4 regions of the Telluria sp. ZT3P26 genome follow, and region 2 is predicted to be linked to each of the others. Evidence: predicted binding sites of a transcription regulator. Region 2 holds the regulator's gene; each other region holds the start of a gene.
The links. Region 2 encodes sigma-54, which starts transcription at its own class of promoters, with help from an activator protein. Its sites were predicted from a motif close to TGGCANGNAANCTGCTTT; they were not measured.
Positions count from the first base shown of each region.

Region 1: the regulator sigma-54 is predicted to act here: its motif matches at 2,473-2,490, upstream of AC56LN_RS17510 (CmpA/NrtA family ABC transporter substrate-binding protein).
Region 3: the regulator sigma-54 is predicted to act here: its motif matches at 2,445-2,462, upstream of AC56LN_RS06135 (PEP-CTERM sorting domain-containing protein).
Region 4: the regulator sigma-54 is predicted to act here: its motif matches at 3,318-3,335, upstream of AC56LN_RS02290 (PEP-CTERM sorting domain-containing protein).

Region 1 is NZ_JCASII010000005.1:240,888-245,946, reverse strand. It holds gene AC56LN_RS17520 (ABC transporter ATP-binding protein) at 1-109, opposite strand, end outside; gene ntrB (nitrate ABC transporter permease) at 123-1,025, opposite strand; gene AC56LN_RS17510 (CmpA/NrtA family ABC transporter substrate-binding protein) at 1,054-2,334, opposite strand; gene AC56LN_RS17505 (hypothetical protein) at 2,752-2,946, shown strand; gene AC56LN_RS17500 (hypothetical protein) at 2,988-3,317, shown strand; gene AC56LN_RS17495 (ABC transporter ATP-binding protein) at 3,484-4,218, shown strand; gene AC56LN_RS17490 (DUF3526 domain-containing protein) at 4,215-5,059, shown strand, end outside.
Region 2 is NZ_JCASII010000006.1:83,597-88,655, reverse strand. It holds gene AC56LN_RS19185 (DUF1579 domain-containing protein) at 1-142, opposite strand, end outside; gene AC56LN_RS19180 (DUF5694 domain-containing protein) at 214-1,284, opposite strand; gene AC56LN_RS19175 (enoyl-CoA hydratase/isomerase family protein) at 1,370-2,446, opposite strand; gene hpf (ribosome hibernation-promoting factor, HPF/YfiA family) at 2,546-2,902, opposite strand; gene AC56LN_RS19165 (RNA polymerase factor sigma-54) at 2,977-4,464, opposite strand; gene lptB (LPS export ABC transporter ATP-binding protein) at 4,479-5,059, opposite strand, start outside.
Region 3 is NZ_JCASII010000001.1:1,391,253-1,396,311, forward strand. It holds gene AC56LN_RS06130 (putative bifunctional diguanylate cyclase/phosphodiesterase) at 1-1,754, shown strand, start outside; gene AC56LN_RS06135 (PEP-CTERM sorting domain-containing protein) at 1,838-2,425, opposite strand; gene AC56LN_RS06140 (DUF4124 domain-containing protein) at 2,582-2,965, opposite strand; gene AC56LN_RS06145 (2-hydroxyacid dehydrogenase) at 3,157-4,149, shown strand; gene AC56LN_RS06150 (hypothetical protein) at 4,239-4,730, shown strand; gene AC56LN_RS06155 (threo-3-hydroxy-L-aspartate ammonia-lyase) at 4,880-5,059, shown strand, end outside.
Region 4 is NZ_JCASII010000001.1:505,513-510,571, reverse strand. It holds gene dnaE (DNA polymerase III subunit alpha) at 1-2,365, opposite strand, end outside; gene AC56LN_RS02290 (PEP-CTERM sorting domain-containing protein) at 2,589-3,272, opposite strand; gene AC56LN_RS02285 (sulfurtransferase) at 3,503-4,399, shown strand; gene AC56LN_RS02280 (DUF4214 domain-containing protein) at 4,400-4,990, opposite strand.

The DNA.
Region 1 (5,059 bases), on a different contig from region 2:
TGCGCACTGTCAGGTCGACCCCCTGCAGCGCCTGGAACACGCCCTTCTTCGTGTGAAACGCCATCTCGACGCCGGCGATGTCGATGAATTTCTTTTGCAGTTCGTCCATGATCGAAACCCTTTCAGTTAGCCACTTGTTCGTGGGTCAGTGCGCGCGCCAGCGACACCAGCGCCAGTTCGAGCAGCAGGCCGACGACGCCGATGATGGCAATTGCGATGATGATGTGCGCCACGTTCAGGTTGTTCCACTCGTCCCACACCCAGAAGCCGATGCCCACGCCGCCGGTCAGCATTTCGGCTGCGACGATGACGAGCCATGCGGTGCCAATGGCCAGGCGTACGCCGGTCAGGATGTACGGCAGCGCCGATGGCAGCAGGATCTTGGTGAGGATCTTCCACTCCGACAGGTTCAGCACGCGCGCCACGTTCATGTAGTCCTGCGGCACACGCTGCACGCCGACGGCCGTGTTGATGATCATCGGCCAGATCGAGCAGATGAAGATCGACCAGATCGCCGCCGGGTCGGCCGACTTGAATACCAGCAGGCCAATCGGCAGCCAGGCCAGCGGCGAGACGGGCTTGAGCAGGCTGATGATCGGGCCGAACATGCGGCTGACGAACTGCACGCGCCCGATCACGAAGCCCAGCGGAATCCCGATCAGTGCCGCCAGGCCGAAGCCGATCGCCACGCGCTGCAGCGATGCCAGCACGTTCCAGCCGATGCCCTGGTCGTTGGGGCTGTTGCGGTAGAACGGATCGGCAAACAGTTCGAGCGCCGCATGCCACGTGACCAGTGGCGATGGAAACGCCTCGTTCTGCGCGGCGATCACCTGCCAGACCAGCAGCACGAGCGCGATGCCGGTCAGCGGCGGCGCCACGCGCCGGACTGCCGTGGCAAACGGCTGCGCGCGACGTGCAGCGACGGCAGCGGCCGGCTTGCGCGGCGTCGCGGTGCGTGCCGGCCCGCTGACGGCCACCGGCACTGGCGCCGGCTCGTGGGGAACGGATTTCAACAGGGCATTCATGACGGCTCCTCGCAGTACGGGTGAATGGTCAAGCCTTGACCTTGAACGACGCGGCATACGCCTGTGGGTTCTTGCCATCCCACACGGTGCCGTCCATCAGCTTCGATGTGCGCAGCAAGCCCGCCGGGACCGGCGTCTTCGTCATCGTCGCGGCTTCCTTGTACAACTGCACCTGGTTGACCGCCGTGGCCACCGCCAGGTAATCCGGATCGGTCTTGAGCAGGCCCCAGCGGCGATGCTGCGTCATGAACCACATGCCATCGGACAGGTACGGGAAGTTGACCAGGCCGTCGTTGTAGAACTTCATGTGGTTCGCGTCGTCCCAGGTCTTGCCCATGCCGTTCTGGTAGCGGCCCATGATGCGCTGGTCAATCGCGTCCTTGCTGGTGTTGACGTACGATTTGGCGGCGATCACTTCGGCCATCTTGTTCTTGTTGGCCAGCGATGCATCGATCCACTTGCCTGCTTCGAGGATGGCAGCCATCATCGCGCGGCACGTGTTCGGATTGGCTTTCGCGAACGCCAGCGTCGAGCCCAGTACCTTCTCGGGGTGGTCGCGCCAGATGTCCTGGGTCGTCGTGGCCGTGATGCCGATGCCATCCATGATGGCGCGGTGGCCCCACGGCTCGCCGACGCAGAAGCCGTCCATGTTCCCGATGCGCATATTGGCCACCATCTGCGGCGGCGGCACGGTGATCACCTTGGCGTCCTTCATCGGATTGATGCCGTTGGCGGCCAGCCAGTAATACAGCCACATCGCGTGGGTGCCGGTCGGGAAGGTTTGCGCGAACGTGTAGTCGCGCTTTTCGGTGCGCATCAGTTTGGCGAGCGAGGCGCCGTCGACCGCGCCCTTGGTGGCCAGTTGCTTCGACAGCGTGATGGCCTGGCCATTGTTGTTCAGTCCCATCAGCACGGCCATGTCCTTCTTCTGGCCGCCAATGCCCATCTGCACGCCGTACAGCAGGCCGTACAGCACGTGGGCGGCATCCAGGTCGCCATTGGCAAGCTTGTCGCGCACGCCGGCCCACGAGGCCTCTTTACTCAGCACGAACTTGACGCCGTATTTCTTGTCGAAGCCCAGCACCGACGCCATCACGACCGATGCGCAGTCGGTCAGCGGAATGAAGCCGATTTTGATCTCGGTCTTCTCGGGTTTGTCCGATCCCGCTGCCCATGCCCCGCCCCCGGCCAGCCCCAGCAGGCCGCCAGCCGCTGCCAGCGAGGCACCCTGGATGATGTTCCTGCGCGTCCCGTCGACGTTCGTGCCGGTGGACGGGTTGCCCTGCGCTTGACGCTGTTGATTTTCCATTGCGAATCCCAAAAAGTGATCAGGCAAAAAAAAACGACTACCCCACATGAACGTGTTCATGCGTTGGTAGACGTCGTTGTCCGGGGAGGCGGGCCAGCATTGGCATGCACCTCGTGCGCTCCGTTGCGCATCAGTCATTACGCAAGCTTCGTGCCAGTGGCCTCCGCAGAGTGCGGCGCAAGAATGGCCACGCTGCGGTGCACCGCAGCATGGCGTGCGCGGCGCACTACGATCGCGCAGCGCCTCTTTTTGGACGGCGCTGCAGGCCGGGCAAGCCGGCTGTCCGTACGCGCGCACGGTTGACAACGTGGCCTTCCACAACCCGATGCGTGCATGCTAGGATTGTTTATTGCCTCAAACACAAGCAGAAGCACAGTACCGACCGTGCACCGCCGGGGCCTGCAACTGGAGCCAACCATGCACACCGAACAAGCGCAGCGTCACCGCACGCCGATCCATACGGCGACCGCCGTCGACCGCAGCAATCCCAAGAAGCCGCGCCGGCATATCGCGCAAGACATCGTCTCGGGCCGCCGCCGCCTGCGCCAGCGCATCGGCGTGGTCGCCGTCGTCTGCATCGGCCTGGCCACGCTGCTGGTCGCGTTCGAGTAAGCCGGGCTATACTGCGCCATTACCCGTTCAGCCAGGATCGCATGTCGCTGTTGCACACGCTACGCATTACGCACACCAGCACGGCCCTGCGCCGCTTGCTCCTGTGCGCATGCGCGCTGATCCTGGCGCTGCAACTCATCGGCAGCTCGTACCACGACCATGACCTGGCCGAGCAGCTGTCCGACTGCGTCAGCTGCCAGGTTGCAGCGCATGCCACGGCCGACCTGCCGGCCGTGTCGCCACAATTGCTGGCCGTCTTCCTGGCGGTCGCCTACCTTCTGGCGCGCCTGCCGCGCCCTGCGCCCTTCTACCGGCGCCAGTACCTGATCCCTTCCCCCCAGGCGCCACCACGCCACCAGTCCGTCCACTGATTCGTTCGTGCGCCGCCGCGGCTGCCAGCGTGGCCTGACGGCGTAGCGGCACGAGTCATCTCCATCCCGTTTGCCGGCGCGGCACCTGTGCGCGCGTCTGCATCCGGCGCGCACGCTGCATGCGTGCGCCGGCATACCTTGTTGACTTTGAAAGAACACGATGACCATGACCACTCCTGCCATGGAAGCGACCGGCGTGACCGTCGCCTACGGCGCCACGACCGTCCTGCGCGACCTGAACCTGCGCGTCGCGCGCGGCGAAATCTACGCCCTGCTGGGCGGCAATGGCGCCGGCAAATCGACGACGCTCAACGCCTTCCTCGGCTTTCTCGCACCGCAGGCCGGCAGCGTGCGCGTGTGCGGCATCGACGTTGCCGCCGACCCGCTCGCCGCGCGCGGCCAGCTTGCCTACGTGCCGGAAAACGTCGCACTCTATGAACACCTGAGCGCCCGCGAAAACATCGACTACTTCCTGCGCCTGGCCGGTAGTCACCCCATCGACGCCACCATCGACGATGCCTTGCGCGCGGTGCGGCTCGACCCGGCCGCATGGACGCGGCGCCTGGGCGGCTACTCGAAGGGCATGCGCCAGAAGGTCGCGATCGCGCTCGCCGTGGCGCGCCAGGTGCCGCTGCTGCTGCTCGACGAGCCGACCACGGGCCTGGATCCGCAGGCCACCAGCGAATTCAACACGCTGCTGCAGGACTTGCGCGCACGGGGCAGCGCCATCTTCATGGTCACGCATGATCTGCTGGGCGCCGCCGAAGTGGCGGACCGCATCGGCTTTCTGGAGCGTGGCCACATCAGCCACGAAGTGGCCGCCAGCAGCGCCGAACGCTATGACGTGCGCGACCTGTACCGGCGCTACGCCGGCGCTGCTGCCAGACCGGAGGCCGCATGAGCGTTTCCCAAGCACTGCCCGCAGTTGCCTTGGGCGAGTGGCGCGCCATGCTGCGCAACCAGGTGGCCGTGGCCGCCGGCATCCTGATGCTGGCGCTCACGCTCGTGGCGATCGTCGTCAGCCATGAGCGTGTCAGCGCCGTGAATGCCGAACGGGCGCGCTTCCAGAGCACGGTCGATGCCCAGTGGGCCAACCAGCCGGATCGCCACCCGCACCGTGTCGTCCATTACGGGCACTATGTGTTCCGGCCATTGAGTCCCCTCGCCTTCTTCGATTTCGGCGTCGATCCGTTCACCGGCAGCACGCTGTTCCTGGAAGGTCACCGCCAGAACAGCGCCAACTTCAGCGACGCCGCCCAGTCGTCGGTGCTGCTGCGCTTTGGCCAGCTGACACCGGCTTTTGTCCTGCAGGTGCTCACGCCGCTGCTGATCGTGTTCCTCGCCTTCGGCAGCGTCGCACGCGAACGCGAGCGCGGCCAGTTGCGGCTGCAGATCGTGCAGGGTGTCCGTGGCACGACGCTGTTGCTTGGCAAGCTCGTGGCCCATGCGGGTGTGGCGCTGCTGCTGGGCGCGCCGGCCTTCATTGCGCTCGTGGTGATCGCCGTCGTGCACCCGGCCGTCGCGGCCGAGGCGATCGCGTTGCTGGGCGGGTATGCGCTGTACCTGCTGGTGTGGGTCGTGGCAGCGGTGCTGGTATCGGCCTCGCTGCCCCGGGCGCGCGATGCGCTGCTGGCGCTGGTGGCCGGCTGGATCGTCACGGCAATCCTGCTGCCGCGCGTGATGCCCGATGTCGCGGCTGGCGACGTGAATCGCCCGAGCCGCATCGAAACCGAGGTCGCCAT
Region 2 (5,059 bases):
TTTGGGTCGACATCTCACCATCAAACTCAACCCATTCATTGCAGTTTGCCAGGCGTTCCTTGAGTCGCCGGTGCCTGACAAACCAATCCCCCATAACAAAATCGAAGTCAGTCGGTGCTGAACTCATCAGTTCCAGTGCCATGCCATTCCTTGAATGATAAGTGGTCTGTCGGGCCGCTCACTCGTCGCCACCGACATCAATATAGTGCCTCGTCACTTCAGTACCGGCCCCGCGTCCACGATCCGCACATCATGCATCTGGTGCAGATACGATTCCAGATACCCCTTGTGTGACGCGCCGACGATGACCAGCATGCGCTGGCCCGGCGTCAATCCCAGCACGTCCCGGATATTGGCGGCCATGCGCAGGTTGCGCGTTTCCCAGTAGCCCACGTACTGGCGGCCGAAGCGTTGCACTGACGGCTCGTTGAGCGCCGCACCGAAGTCGCTGCGGTACACCAGAGCCCCCTGGCCAGGTGCATTTCTGGCCTGGTACATGGCCAGCACGCCTTCGGCACTGCCCAGCGAGCCCTCCTGCGCCTTGTCCGCTGCGCCGCGCTGCTTCGAGGCCGGGTTGTCCCATGCGGTCATCAGCGCATCGCCAAACGCCTTCTGGTCTCCCGTCGCGCTGTCGGCGGTGTGGTCGTCCATCGCGTACAGGCGTTCAAGGCCGAGCCGGACGGCCAGACGCACACCAATCATGATGCTTTCGTCGCGCCTGGTTTCCAGCGTCGCGAGCACGCCGACCAATGTGGCATCCAGGCCGTCACCGGCGCGACGCTCGGTTTCGGGCAGGCGCAGCCACTGAACCAGCGCCGATGCGCGCTCGCCGCCAGCGAGGAACAACGCAGCAAGGCGTCGACGTTCTGCGGCCGTGGGCGCTTCGGGCCAGGCAGCCAGCAAGGCCTCCGCGGCCGCGGTCGCTGCCGCAACGTCCAGCCCCGTGGCCAGCCGTGCCGGTGCGGTATCCCGGCAGTAGGAATCAATCGAATCCTTGTAGCGGGCCATATAACGGCGCATGAAGTCGCACTGCGGCCCGGACACTGCCTCGATCGCGATCGCCTGCGGCTTCCATGCAGCCAGGCGCTCGTTCAATAGCGTCAGGCTGGCGGCCTGGAAGGTGTTCGGCAATTGCGACAGATGGGGCGATCCCAGCACCAGCACCTCGTTGGCAGGGCCAGAGGCCGGTCCCTTGAATGCGCTCGCATTGAAGTCAGGCTGCCAGGCCTGGGCGACGGCGCTGCCGCACAAGGTCATCGACAACAGCAAGGCGGTCATGCGCATCGGGGGTCCTCATCGGTTCATGAAGCCACGATGTTTGCACCGCCTGCACGAAAAGTCACGCGCAAACGGATATGCATGAAGAGGCTTACGCGAGATGGCGCAGCGGATGCGCATGCGCCGGCCACACCGGCGCAAAGAAGTGCGCCACCATCGCGTCGGTCACGAGGTCGAGCGACGGCGGATTCCATTGCGGCGCATTGTCCTTGTCGATGACGAGCGCGCGCACGCCTTCGAGTACCTCACCATGCTCGAAGTTGCGGCGCACGAGCGAGCGCTCCAGGCGCAGGCAGTCGGCGACATCGAGCGATGCGCCGCGCCGCAGCAGCTCGCGCGTCACGCACATCATCAACGGCGAGCGCTGACGCATCGCGCGCAATGCCTTCTGCGCGAATGGCGTGTCGTCACCCTCGAGCGACGCCATGATTGCCGCCACCGAGTCCGCGCCAAAATGCGCATCGATGCATGCGCGGTTGGCCTGCAGTTCGCTCTCGCCGGCGTGCGCCGTGGCGAACGCGCGGATCGCCGCCGGCAGATCCGCGCCCGGCGTCGCCTCGATCAGCGACTGCAACGCCGGCAGGTCGGCGCCCGGCACGAACACGTCGGCCAGGCCCACGTACAGCGCGTCGGCCGCGCCGATCGTCAGGCCGGTCAAGCCCAGGAACATCCCCAGTTGGCCCGGTGCGTGTGACAGGAAATGGCTGCCGCCGACATCGGGAAACAGGCCGATATTCACCTCGGGCATCGCCATCTTGGTGCGGTCGGTGACGATGCGCAGGCCGCAATCGGGCCCGCCCTGCGCGATGCCCATGCCGCCGCCCATGACCACGCCGTCCATCAGCGCGATATACGGTTTCGGATAAAAATGGATCAGGTGATTGAGCGCGTATTCTTCGGTGAAGAAATCCTCGAGCAGTGCGCTGCCGCCCTGCGGCGAGGCGTTGCCGACGTCGTGGAAGAAACGGATATCGCCGCCCGCGCACAGCGCTTTTTCGCTGCTGCTGGTGATCACCACCGCATCGACGGCGGCGTCATGCTGCCAGTCGAGCAGGATCGCGGTCAGCGCGCGCACCATGTCCAGCGACAGCGAATTGAGCGCCTTGGGACGGTCGAGGGTGATGATGCCGGCGCGGTTGGCGATGCGGGTCAGGACGTGTTCGGACATGGCGTGATCCATCGAAAGGAAACACGTATTTTACCGGCAGCGGGATGCAAAAAGGGCGTCCCGAAAAGACGCCCCTGGCGATGTTAACCTGCGCTCGAATCAGGCGGCAGCGACGTCTGCTTCGTCGACGTCCAGGCGTTTGATCGATGTTCGGTTATGGTCTTTCAGCATCTGCTTGTGCTTCAGGATTTGTCGATCCAGTTTATCCATCAACATGTCGATTGCGGCATACAGGTCTTGCGCGACGCTCGCCACGTGCAGGGTCTTGCCCGACACCTGGACGTTGATTTCAGCTTTTTGCCTTTTTTCTTTTTCAGTGAGGTTATCGACGGCCAGGAAGACGTGGGTATCTATGACTTGATCGAAATGGCGAATAATGCGCTCGAGCTTATTCTGAACGTATTCACGGATGGCAGGGGTTACTTCGAGATGGTGACCACTGATGGTGAGGTTCATACACACTCCTTTGAAGATGTCACGTCGCTTGCACCACACAGGAGCTGAAGGCACAGACTGTATGAGCGGCGTTGTTACAAGGCTTTGCGGAGACTGACGGGGGGGATCTTGAGCGCTTCACGGTATTTTGCGACCGTCCTGCGCGCAATGACCATGCCTTGTTCCCCGAGCATTTCCGCGATCTTGCTGTCGGATAATGGATTCTTAGGGTCTTCTGCTCCTGTCAATTGTGCGATGAGCGCACGGATTGCCGTTGAGGATGCTTCGCCTCCCGCTTCGGTGGCAACGTGGCTACCGAAGAAATACTTCAACTCGAACATGCCGTGCGGGGTCAGCATGTATTTCTGGGTTGTGACACGAGAGATCGTGCTCTCGTGCAGACCTAGTGTATCAGCTATCTCGCGCAAAACAAGGGGCCGCATGGCAACCGCGCCATGGCTGAAAAAGTTGCGCTGGCGTTCGACGATCGCCTCGGCCACACGCAGGATCGTGTCGAAACGCTGGCGCATGTTCTTGATGAGCCACTTCGCCTCCTGCATCTGCGCGCCCATCTGGCTCTCGCTGCGGCCCTGCTTGAGCATCGTGGCGTACAGGCTGTTCACGCGCAGGCGCGGCATCACGTCCGGGTTCAGCGTGACCGCCCAGCCGTTCTTGGCACGGCGCACGATCACGTCCGGCACCACGTAATCCGACACGTTCGACGCGAACGCGGCGCCCGGATGCGGATTGCACTGGCGGACCACGGCCTGCACTTCGCGCAGGTCTTCGTCGTCGCAATCGAGCGCCTTTTTCAGCTTGCTGTATTCGCGCTGCGCGAACCAGGTCAGGTAGCCTTCGACGATCTTCAGGGCCATGCGGCGCGTGACCATCGGCACGCCCGGCATGCGCCGGATCTGCAGCGCCAGGCATTCGGCCGCGCTGCGCGCGCCCACGCCCACCGGGTCCATGCTCTGCACCATCGCCAGCGCGCAGCGCAGTTCGTCGAGGTCGACCTCGAGTTCTTCGGGCAGGCGTGCGTGGATGTCGTCGAGCGGTTCTTCCAGGTAGCCGTTGTCATCGAGCGCGTCGATCACCAGTTCGGCCAGCGCGCGGTCGCGGGTTGACAGCAGCGTTTCGCGCACCTGCTCCATCAGGTGTTCGCGCAGCGTGATGGCGCACGCTTCCAGCTGCGGGCGGCCGTCTTCGTCGTCGCTGCTGCTGCCACTGCCGGACGACGCGCCGCTGCCTTCGCTCCAGTCATTGTCGGGCCGGTCGCCATCGACCGCGCCGCCTTCAGCGCCCTCGCCCTCGGCCGGGGCGCTGCCCTCGCCTTCGGCCTGCTGGCCCGGCGCCGGCGGCGCCTCGCCGGGTGCCGGCGCATTGTTGATCGCCCCATCGGCCAGCAAGCGCACCGAATGATCGAGCGGATCGTCGAGCCTTTCGAGCAGCGGGTTATCACCCAGTATCTGCTCGATCTCCTGGTGCAGTTCGAGCGTCGACAGTTGCAGCAACCGGATCGATTGCTGCAGCTGTGGCGTGAGCGCCAGGTGCTGCGAAGTGCGGAGCTGAAGGGACTGTTTCATCAATTGGTCATGGCTTACATGCGGAAATGTTCACCAAGGTACACGCGGCGCACCGACTCGTCGGCGATGATATCGTCGGGCCGGCCGGATGCGAGCACCGCGCCCTGATTGATGATGTAGGCGCGGTCGCAGATGCCAAGCGTCTCGCGGACATTGTGGTCGGTGATCAGGACGCCGATCTTGCGCTCCTTGAGGAAGCGCACGATGCGCTGGATCTCGATCACGGCGATCGGGTCGACGCCGGCAAAGGGTTCGTCAAGCAGCACGAAGCGCGGGTTGGTCGCCAGTGCACGCGCGATCTCCACGCGGCGGCGCTCGCCGCCCGACAGCGACAGCGCCGGGTTCTCGCGCAGCTTCTCGATCTGCAGGTCGGCCAGCAAGGTATCGAGGCGGTCGTTGATCTCGGTTTTGGTGAGCGACTTGCCGTTGACCTTCTGCAGTTCGAGCACGGCGCGGATGTTTTCTTCCACCGTCAGCTTGCGAAACACCGAGGCTTCCTGCGGCAGGTACGACAGGCCGAGCACCGCGCGGCGATGGATCGGCAGGCTGGTGATGTCGGTGCCGTTGATGCTGATCGAGCCGGCGTCCGATGGGA
Region 3 (5,059 bases), on a different contig from region 2:
CCGAACAGATGCGCATGGAAACCGAGAAGCGCCAGGAAGCCCAGGAAGAACTCGAGCATGCGTACAAGGCCATGCCTGTCGGCCTGTTCACGCTCGATATCTATGGCCACTTCCTGAGCGTGAACCCGGCGCTGCAAAAAATGCTGGGCATCACCGATTTCACGGCAGGCCGTACGGCATGGCGCCAGTTCTTCACCGAAGCGAGCTGGGCCGCCTTGCACGAGCAGGTCCATGCGAAAGTCGAAGCCGAGATGGAACTCACGAGCCGCGACGGCACGCAGCGCTTCCAGGTCAGCGCCACGCTGGCCAGGTCCCGCATCGAGGGCGTGCTGCAGGACACCACCGAAAAACACAAGGCCACCGAGCAGCTGCGCTTCATGGCCAACAACGATCCACTGACCAAGGTCTTCAACCGGCGCGGCATCGAGCGCGAGTTCAGCAATGCCATTGCAAGCCTGGCTGCCGGTCGCCCGATGGCGCTGGCCTATGTCGATCTCGACCGCTTCAAGCTGATCAACGATCTGTTCGGGCATGCCGCCGGCGACGAAGTGCTCAAGCAGGTCTGTGAACGGATGGGCGCGATGCTGGCCGGCGGCCAGCAACTGGGCCGCGTGGGCGGCGACGAATTCGTCATCGTGATGCCCGAGACTGCCATCCCGCTGGCCTCGATCATCATTCGCGGCATCGTCGACCGGCTGGGCAGCACGCCGTACCGCGTGGGTGACAAGGCCTTCCACGTGCGCGCCTCAGTCGGCCTGATCGAGGTGGTGCCCGGCATGCCGATGAAAGATGCCGTTTCCACTGCCGACCGCGCCTGCCGCGAAGCCAAGACTGGCATGGGTGATGGCCTGGTCGTATACGAGCGCGGCGCCGATGCATTCCGCCAGCGCGCTGCCGAACTCGATCTGGTCGAGCGCCTGTCTGGCCCGTGCGCCACCGACGGGCTGCTGCTGGAAATGCAGCCGATCATGTCGCTGCGCACGCCGTTCGAGTCGCTCAACTTCGAAGTGCTGCTGCGCATGCGCGAGCCCGATGGCCGCGTCGTGCCGGCCGGCGCCGTGATTGCCGCGGCTGAAAAAAGCGGGCGCGCGAGCGTGATCGACCGCTGGGTGCTCACCAGTACGCTGGCCTGGATCGCCGAGCACAACGATGCGCTGGTCAATACCCGCTTCGTCTGCATGAACCTGTCCGGAGCATCGCTCAACGACGAGCGCTTCGTGCAGGACACGTTCGAGATCCTGGGCCGCTACGTGCACGTGGCCAGCCGCCTGTGCCTGGAAATCACCGAGAGCGTGGCCCTGCACGACCTGGACAACACGCGCCGCTTCATCGACCAGGTGCGCGGCTTTGGCGTGAAGGTGGCACTGGACGACTTCGGTGCCGGCTACACATCGTTCTCGTACCTGAAAGAATTGCCGGCAGACGTGCTCAAGATCGATGGCAACTTCATCGTCAATATCAATGCGCATCCGGCCAACGTGGCGATCGTCGAGGCCATTGTCAGCCTGGCGGTCAACCTGGGCATGAAGACGATCGCGGAATGGGCCGAGGATGCGGCGACGGTCCAGACCTTGCAGGAAATCGGCGTCGATTACGTCCAAGGCTTTGTCGTGGCGCGCTCGATGCCGCCCGAACGCCTGCTGGAAGGGCGCTCGAGCGCCAGCTTCATCCAGGATGCCGCCTTGCTGGCGCTGCTGGGCGAGTGGGACAAGCCCCCGACGTCGCATCTGGCCAGCGTGACGCGGCTGCACTAGCCGGTAGCGCCTGCTGTGGCCAGGCACCGGGCAGTTCGCTGACCGCTTACCCAAACAACATGGTTGTGTTGATGCAGGGCCGCTCAGGCGGCAATCTTGACGGCAGTGCGACGGCGGCGGGTCGTGCAGGCCATCAGTGCCAGGCCAGCACCGATCAGCACGCCAGTTGCCGGCTCAGGGACTTCGGTGGCATCGGTATTGAACGTGATGGTGCCGAAATTCCAGATGCCGTCAGGCGACACCGATTCATCATCGAAGCTTTCATAAAACTCCAGGCGCAGGATGCCGTCGGCATCCACGCTGAAGCTGATGCCGTCGGCAAGCAGATCCTCCATGCCCGTGAATGTCTGTGTGCCTGCCTCGTTAACGCCAATGCCTGGCTGAAGGTCCACCCCGATCGATGCGCTGGAATTGGTGAACGCCAGAAACATCTCAGACAGGAAGCTGGGTGGGAACGCGGTCAGGTTGACGTTATAGCTGACGCTGGTGATGGTCGCATTGGCGCCGACATTGATTTCATAGACGTCGTTACCCGCGTTGCCGAACTCACCGACACCTCGGGCGCCCGCGATGTCAAAGGTGAATGGCGTGGCGAACGCAGAAGTGCAGGCAAGCAGCGACACACCGACCAGTAATTGTTTGAATGAGCGCACTGACAAGATAGCCTCCATTAAGTATCTGCTTGTCAGTTATGCAATAAACATGCCACGCTTGCGATTCCTAATAGGTTCTTGATTTGACTACCTATTTTGATGTTGCTCAAGACAGTGGATTAATCAGTGTAAATTGTATCGACAGTTTTTGATCCGGATCGCAGGGCGCGTAGATCAGTCGAGGTTGGCCAATGCAGGCGTTGAACGTACGTCGCTCAGCACGAACTGGGCGCGCGCTGCCTTCAGCGTTGCGATGTCACTGGCCAATGGCTTAGAGGCCACACGCGTAACGGGGACATGGATGCGTTGAAAAGCGCGGGGTGGTGGCAGGACGCTTGCATCGGCAGCCAATGGATGGGCATGGACACGCGTCACGCCATCGTTGGCGGGTTCACTGGCCATGCGCACGGTCGTCACGCCGGCTTCGCAAGGACGATCGGTCAGGGTCACGCGGCCGGCGTCGTCGACACACTTGACGATGCTGGTCTCGGAAAATGCGACTGGCGCTGCCATCGTCGTGGTGGCAAGCAGCAGCAGTTGGCAGATGTGACGCTTCATGATCGACTCCTCGGTTCGGTTTCAAATTCAACAATTTTATTGTCTTATTTGCATCATTTGGCTTCTGTGCGCCAGTTCACATTCGCTTGTAGGCCTGCGCGCCGTCGATTTGCCAGCGTGCGACGGTTAGACTGTGCATATCGCGGGCAAGGGCGTATAACGGCTGGACCATGAACCAGCAGGAGAACCGCTTGAAAACAGCCGTATTCAGTGCACGCCGTTATGACAAGACCATGCTGGCGCAGGCCAATGATGGTGTCGGCCATGCGTTGTTGTTCATCGAAGAGCGACTCAGTGTCCAGACGGCGAGCCATGCGGCAGGCTGTGTCGCCGTGTGCGTGTTCGTCAACGACACGGTCGATGCTGCCGTACTGGACATCCTTGCGCGGCAGGGCACGCGCCTGGTGGCCACGCGCTCGACCGGCTACAACCATATCGATGCCGCGGCCGCACGCCGGCTTGGTATCGAGGTGGTGCGCGTCACCGACTATTCGCCGAACTCGGTCGCCGAATTCGCGGTGGGCCTGCTGCTGGCCGTGAACCGCAAGATTGCGCGCGCCAGCGTGCGCACGCGTGAAGGCAATTTCGATCTCGATGGCCTGATGGGCTTTGACCTGCACGGCAAGACCGTCGGCGTGATCGGTACTGGCAAGATCGGGCTGATCTTTGCCCGCATCATGGCCGGTTTCGGCTGCACGCTCGTGGGCCATGACCTGTATCCGACGCCGGCATTCGAAGCACTCGGCGGCCGCTACGCCAGCGTGAACGAGCTGCTGGCCTGCAGCGACGTCGTCTCGCTGCATTGCCCGCTGCTCGATACGACGCACCACATCGTCGATGCGGCCGCCCTCGCGCGCGTCAAGCGCGGCTGTGTGCTGATCAACACCAGCCGGGGTGGGCTGGTCGATACCGACGCGGTGGTCCAGGCGCTAAAGACGGGCCAGCTGGGCGGCCTGGCCATCGACGTCTACGAACAGGAAGCCAGCCTGTTCTTCCAGGACCTGTCATCGACCATCATCCTGGACGACGTGATCCAGCGCCTGGTATCGTTCCCGAACGTGATCGTCACGGGCCACCAGGCCTTCTTCACGGTTGAAGCGATCGGCCAGATCATGCGCACGACCATCGACAGCATCAGTGCATTCGAACGCGGCGAACCGCTCGTCAACCGCATTCCTGGCTGATGCAGGGTGCATGAATCGCCCCGTCTGCTGGACAGGTCGACCGGCCTGCGCTACGGTGCAGGGAGCACGCCAGCCACTGGGGAGAGCACATGCACATCGAGACGGTCCGCTTCGAGCGGGTATTCGACGTCCAGTCCGGGACGTTCAGCTTTGAAGCGGACGGCAAACGCCAGTTTGGCGTCGTCTTCGATCACAAGATCGTGCCCGATATGGGGGCGACCTTTGCCGTTGCCCTGGACGAACCTGGCAACTGGCAGACGGTGGCCGGCTGGCGCGATTTGTCGACGGTTACCGTGGGGCTCAAGCGCAGCGCATGGGACGTTGCAATCGGGCTGCTGTTCGATTTTTATTTCGTCCTTATCCCGATCCCCGTGTTGGCACTGGTGCTGGGCGGCCCGTGGGCCGGCCTGGCGGCGTTCGGTCTGATGGTGCTGGGCGCCTGCGCCATGGTCGTGGGCACGGCCAGGCACAACCGCCAGATTGAGCGGGCGCTGCTCGCCGTTCGCCCACCGCCGCCCCGCGCAGTCACAGGGCCTGACATGCTGGCGCGGCGCGCCGATCCCACGGCGCCTGCACATTGAGCAGCGCGCCCTTCGGCGCGCCAAGCGGCGGATCGAGCACGAAGCGCGCTATTCACAGCAACGGTCCTGTCGGGTTTGACGATCCTCCGGGTGGCCGATAGACTGCGCCAACGTCTCCCTTACCCGTTGCTCCTGAAAGGACTACCCGCATGACCATGCTCCAGCTTCCCACGTATGACGACGTCGTCCAGGCCGCCGAACGCATTGCCGGCGCCGCGCACCGCACGCCGGTGCTGACCTCGCGTACCGTCAACGAGGAGTTCGGCGCCGAGGTCTTCTTCAAGTGCGAAAACATGCAGCGGATGGGCGCCTTCAAGTTCCGTGGTGGT
Region 4 (5,059 bases), on a different contig from region 2:
CCATGAACGCGGCGGTGTGGTGCACCTTCAGGTACGCCGTGTGGTACGACAGCAGCGCGTAGGCGGCGGCGTGCGACTTGTTGAAGCCGTAGCCCGCGAACTTTTCCATCAGGTCGAAGATTTCGTCGGCCTTGGCCGTGGTGAGGCCGTCCTTGGCTGCACCGGCGCGGAAGATCTCGCGGTGCTCGGCCATTTCTTCGGCCTTCTTCTTGCCCATCGCGCGGCGCAGCATGTCGGCGCCGCCCAGCGAATAGCCGCCGACGATCTGCGCCATCTGCATCACCTGCTCCTGGTAGACCATGATGCCGTAGGTCTCGGACAGGATCGACTCGGTGCGCGGATCGGGATAATCGAATTTTTCGCCGTGCTTGCGCTTGCAGAAGTCGGGGATCAGGTCCATCGGGCCCGGGCGGTACAGCGCGACCAGCGCGATGATGTCCTCGAAGCGGTCGGGCCGCGCATCCTTGAGCATGCCCTGCATGCCGCGCGACTCCAGCTGGAAGATCGCGACGGTCTTGGCGTCGGACAGCAGCTTGTACGATGCGCGGTCGTCCAGCGCCAGCTTGGCCAGATCGAATTCGCTCTCGGCCGGGTCGAGCTGCTTGATGTACTTGACGGCGCGGTCGAGGATCGTCAGCGTGGTCAGACCCAGAAAGTCGAACTTGACCAGGCCCACGGCCTCCACGTCGTCCTTGTCATACTGCGAGACCACGCCGGTATCGCCGCCCTGCGTGTAGAGCGGACAGAAGTCGGTGAGTTTACCCGGCGCGATCAGCACGCCACCGGCGTGCATGCCGATATTACGCGTGATGCCTTCGACCTTCTGCGCCAGTTCGAGCAGCGTCTTGACCTCTTCTTCGTTCTCGAGGCGCTCCTTGAGCATCGGTTCTTCTTCGATCGCCTCGGCAATCGACACCTGCTTGCCCGGCTTGAACGGAATCAGCTTGGAGATGCCGTCGCAGAAGTTGTAGCCGAAATCGAGCACGCGGCCGACGTCACGGATCGCGCCCTTGGCCGCCATCGTGCCGAAGGTGGCTATCTGCGAGACCGCATCGCGCCCGTACAGGTCTTTCACGTGCTGGATGACGAGTTCGCGCTTTTCCTGGCAAAAGTCGATGTCGAAGTCGGGCATCGAGACGCGTTCAGGGTTCAGGAAACGCTCGAACAGCAGGTTGTACTTGAGCGGATCCAGGTCGGTAATCTTGAGCGCATACGCCACCAGCGAACCGGCACCCGAACCGCGGCCCGGGCCAATCGGCACATCGTTGTTCTTGCCCCACTGGATGAACTCGGCCACGATCAGGAAGTAGCCGGGGAACTTCATGTTGATGATCGTTTGATTTTCGAAGTCCAGACGCGCTTCGTAGCGCGGGCGCTCGCGTTCGCGCTCCGCCTCGTTCGGGTACAGCTGCAGCAGGCGGTCTTCCAGGCCTTTTTTGGTCTCGGCGATCAGGAATTCGTCGATCGTCATGCCCGGCGTCGGGAAGTTCGGCAGCTGCGGCTTGCCCAGCGTGAGCGTGACGTTGCAGCGCTTGGCGATTTCAACGGAGTTGGCCAGCGCCCCCGGCAAATCCCTGAACAGTTCGGCCATTTCGGCCTGCGACTTGAAGCACATGTTCTCGTTGAAGCGGCGCACGCGCTTGGCGTTGGCCAGCATCTCGCCCTCGGCGATGCAGACGCGCGCTTCGTGGGCGATGTATTCGTCCTTGTCGAGGAACTGCACCGGGTGCGTCGCCACGACCGGCAGCCCGAGGCGCCCGGCCAGCGCGACCGAATGGCGCACCTGCTGCTCTTGATTGAGCTGGCCGGCGCGCTGGATCTCGATATAGAAGTGGCCCGGGAACACGCGTGCCCAGCGCGCGGCATTGGCTTCGGCGCGGGCGATGTCGCCGTTCTCGATGGCCTGGCCGATGTCGCCAAAGTGCGCGCCCGACAGCACGATCAGGCCATTGGCCTGCGACTGCTCGGGATGGAGCGTGGACGTGGACGTGGCCAGCGCTTCGAGCCATTCGGCGCGCAGTTCGGCGCGGCCCTTGTGCTGGTTGGTGAGCCAGGCACGCGCCAGCAGGTCGCACAGCTGCAGGTAGCCGGTGTGGTTCTTGGCCAGGATCAGCAGGCGGTGCGGCTTGTCGCGGTTGTCGTCGTTGGTGATCCAGGCATCGACTCCGACGATCGGCTTGACGCCCTTGCCGCGCGCCTCTTTGTAGAAGCGCACCAGGCAAAACGTGTTGGCCAGGTCAGTCACGGCCAGGGCCGGCTGCCCATCCTTGACCGCCGCCTTGACCAGCTCGTCAATACGGACCAGGCCGTCGACGATGGAGTATTCGGAGTGGATGCGCAGATGGGTAAAAGTCGGGGAAGTCATCCCTGCATTTTACCGCGCCCGGACCAGTCGCATGGCGCGGACCGACGCAAATGGCGTTACAGAAATATCTCCCGGCGCAGGTTGTCCCGCGCGCGCGGTGCTGCACTGCCAGCCGATTCCGTTCTGTGGTTAACGTGAAAAAACGTCGTTCCCACTCGCGCAGGAAACGACGTTTTCAAGCTACCACCGGCGAGCAGGCCAAAGCCTGCGCGCGCTTGCGTGATCAGCCGCGCTTGTTGCGACGGGTGAATGCCAGGCCGGCCAGTGCCAGACCCATCAGAGCGATGCTGCCTGGCTCAGGCACTTCAGCCTCGAGGCCGGTGACGTTCAGGCCGTTCACGTTCATGGTCAGGCCCTTGTCCAGACCCAGGGTACGAATACCGATCGTGTCGAACGACGTCAGGTTCGAGTTACCGGTTGCCATCAGGTCGGCGCCGGTCAGCGACGACTTTTCGGTAGCCGTTGGATTGAGCCACATGTCGAAGCGGTTGTAGGTCGTCGAGCCGGCGGCCTTGTACAGGTTGGCGAAGATGTTGTAGGTGGTGCCTGCGATCAGGTTGCTGTTGGCCATGAACGGGCCGCTCACGCCGCCCAGGCGGGCGAACAGGTCGTTGGTGCAGGTGCCGTCACCGCAGTTTGCCTTGAAGCCGACGTTCGGGCCTGAATAGGCTTCGGACAGGTTGTTCGAGTTACCGAACCACAGGGCCAAAAAGTCGTTGTTGTCGACCGTAGCGCCGGTGTAGGTGAAGCTGAAGTCGATCAACACGCTACCGCTCTGGGCTGCCGGCATCACGTTGGTGTAGGCATTGTTGCTGTCCGAGTTGAAGGTCAGCGAAGCAGGAATGGTAGCGGCCGAAGCGGCACCGGCGGTCAGCGAAAGGGCCAGCAGAGCGATATTACGGATCATTGTTGTTTTCCTAGTAGATCAAAGTTTGAACAGTACTGCCCCCTATAAGCAAACTTGATGCCAGCTCATTACCTACCATACAAATCAATGACTTATTTGATATTCATCAATGCTCTGATGCAATGGTGTAAATCTATTCGACAAGCATACGGCCCTTCCCTGATGGTTGGCGCCGCCGACTGACTTATAATGTCGGCCTGTCCCGTTCACGTTTGCTTCTCCTTACCGCCATGTCTTCCGCTCAACAGTACGTCAACATCGCCGCCTACAAATTTGTCACGCTCGACGATCTGGAAACCCTGCGCCCCCAATACCAGGCGCTGTGCAACGAGCTTGCCCTGAAGGGCACCGTGCTGCTCACGCCGGAAGGCATCAATATGTTCTTGTCGGGCACCCGTGAGCACATCGACACGTATCTGGACTGGGTACGCAGCGATGCCCGCCTGGCCGACCTGACGTGGAAGGAAAGCCTGTCGACCGAACAGTCGCACAAGCGCATGCTGGTCAAGATCAAGAAAGAAATCATCACGATGCGCATGCCACTGATCAAGCCCGAGCTGGGCCGCGCGCCTGCGGTCGATCCGGTCACGCTCAAGCGCTGGCTCGACCAGGGGCACGATGACGACGGCGTCGAGGTCGTGATGATGGAAACGCGCAATGCGTTCGAAGTCGACGTCGGCACGTTCGAGAATACGCTCGACTACCGCATCGACAAGTTCACCGAATTTCCCGAAGTCGCGGCGCAACACCGCGATGAGCTGGCCGGCAAGACGGTCGTGACCTTCTGCACCGGCGGAATCCGCTGCGAAAAAGCGGCGATCCACATGAAGGAAATCGGCTACGAGCGCGTGTACCAGCTCGAGGGCGGCATCCTGAAGTATTTTGAAGACGTCGGCGGCGCGCACTACACGGGCGACTGCTTCGTGTTCGACTACCGCACCGCGCTCAATCCGAAGCTCGAGCCGACCGAAACCGTGCAGTGCTTCGCGTGCCGCGCGATCGTCACGCCGCGCCAGCAACTCGCGCCGAGCTATGTGTATGGCGTGTCGTGCCCGCATTGCATCGACAGCGCCGGCGTCAGCCAGGCAGCCGCCGGCCAGAACGCAGCCGGCGAGGCCGCGGCCTGATCAGGCCAGCGGCGCTACCCCGACCAGTTCCACATGGTCGGTCGCGGCGCCTTCGGCGCCCACGATGCGCGCGATCCACGCGTCGACCACGACCGGGTCCACCGCGGCTTGCGCGCTGTCGGCATCCTTGATGGTGGCAAGAAATTCCATGGCCAGTGCAAAGGCCGCATCGCGCCCATAGGCCACCACTTCGTTCGGCGCATCCAGGCGCTGTGTGAAGACCGTGGCGGCCGCCACCTTGCCGTTGAAGGCGACGCCATCGGTGCCGAGCGCCGCCCGTGAAATTTCCCTGACCACGTTATCGATGGAGATGACGCCTCGCTCCATCAGGTCGGCCCAGTAAGCGACGCCGCCCGCCTCGGCCACGCGACCGAACAGGTGGTCGTAGACCTTGCTGACCACGCTGCGGCTGTCCATGTGACTGTAATTGTCGCGGTACTCGCGCGACGCGGCGAAAGACTGCGAGATAACGGCCAGTGACACCACGTTGCTGTTCAGTGTAGTCAGCCAGTAGTCGATCCCGCCCGGATCGGCCGGGCGGCCGAAATAGGCAACGTAGAGTTGCTGGACGTCGCGTGCACTGGCTGCCATGCCCGGTCTCCTCGAGAGGTAATAAAATGATATTACGCCAATCGAGGTAGTGGCGACATGAAATCCACT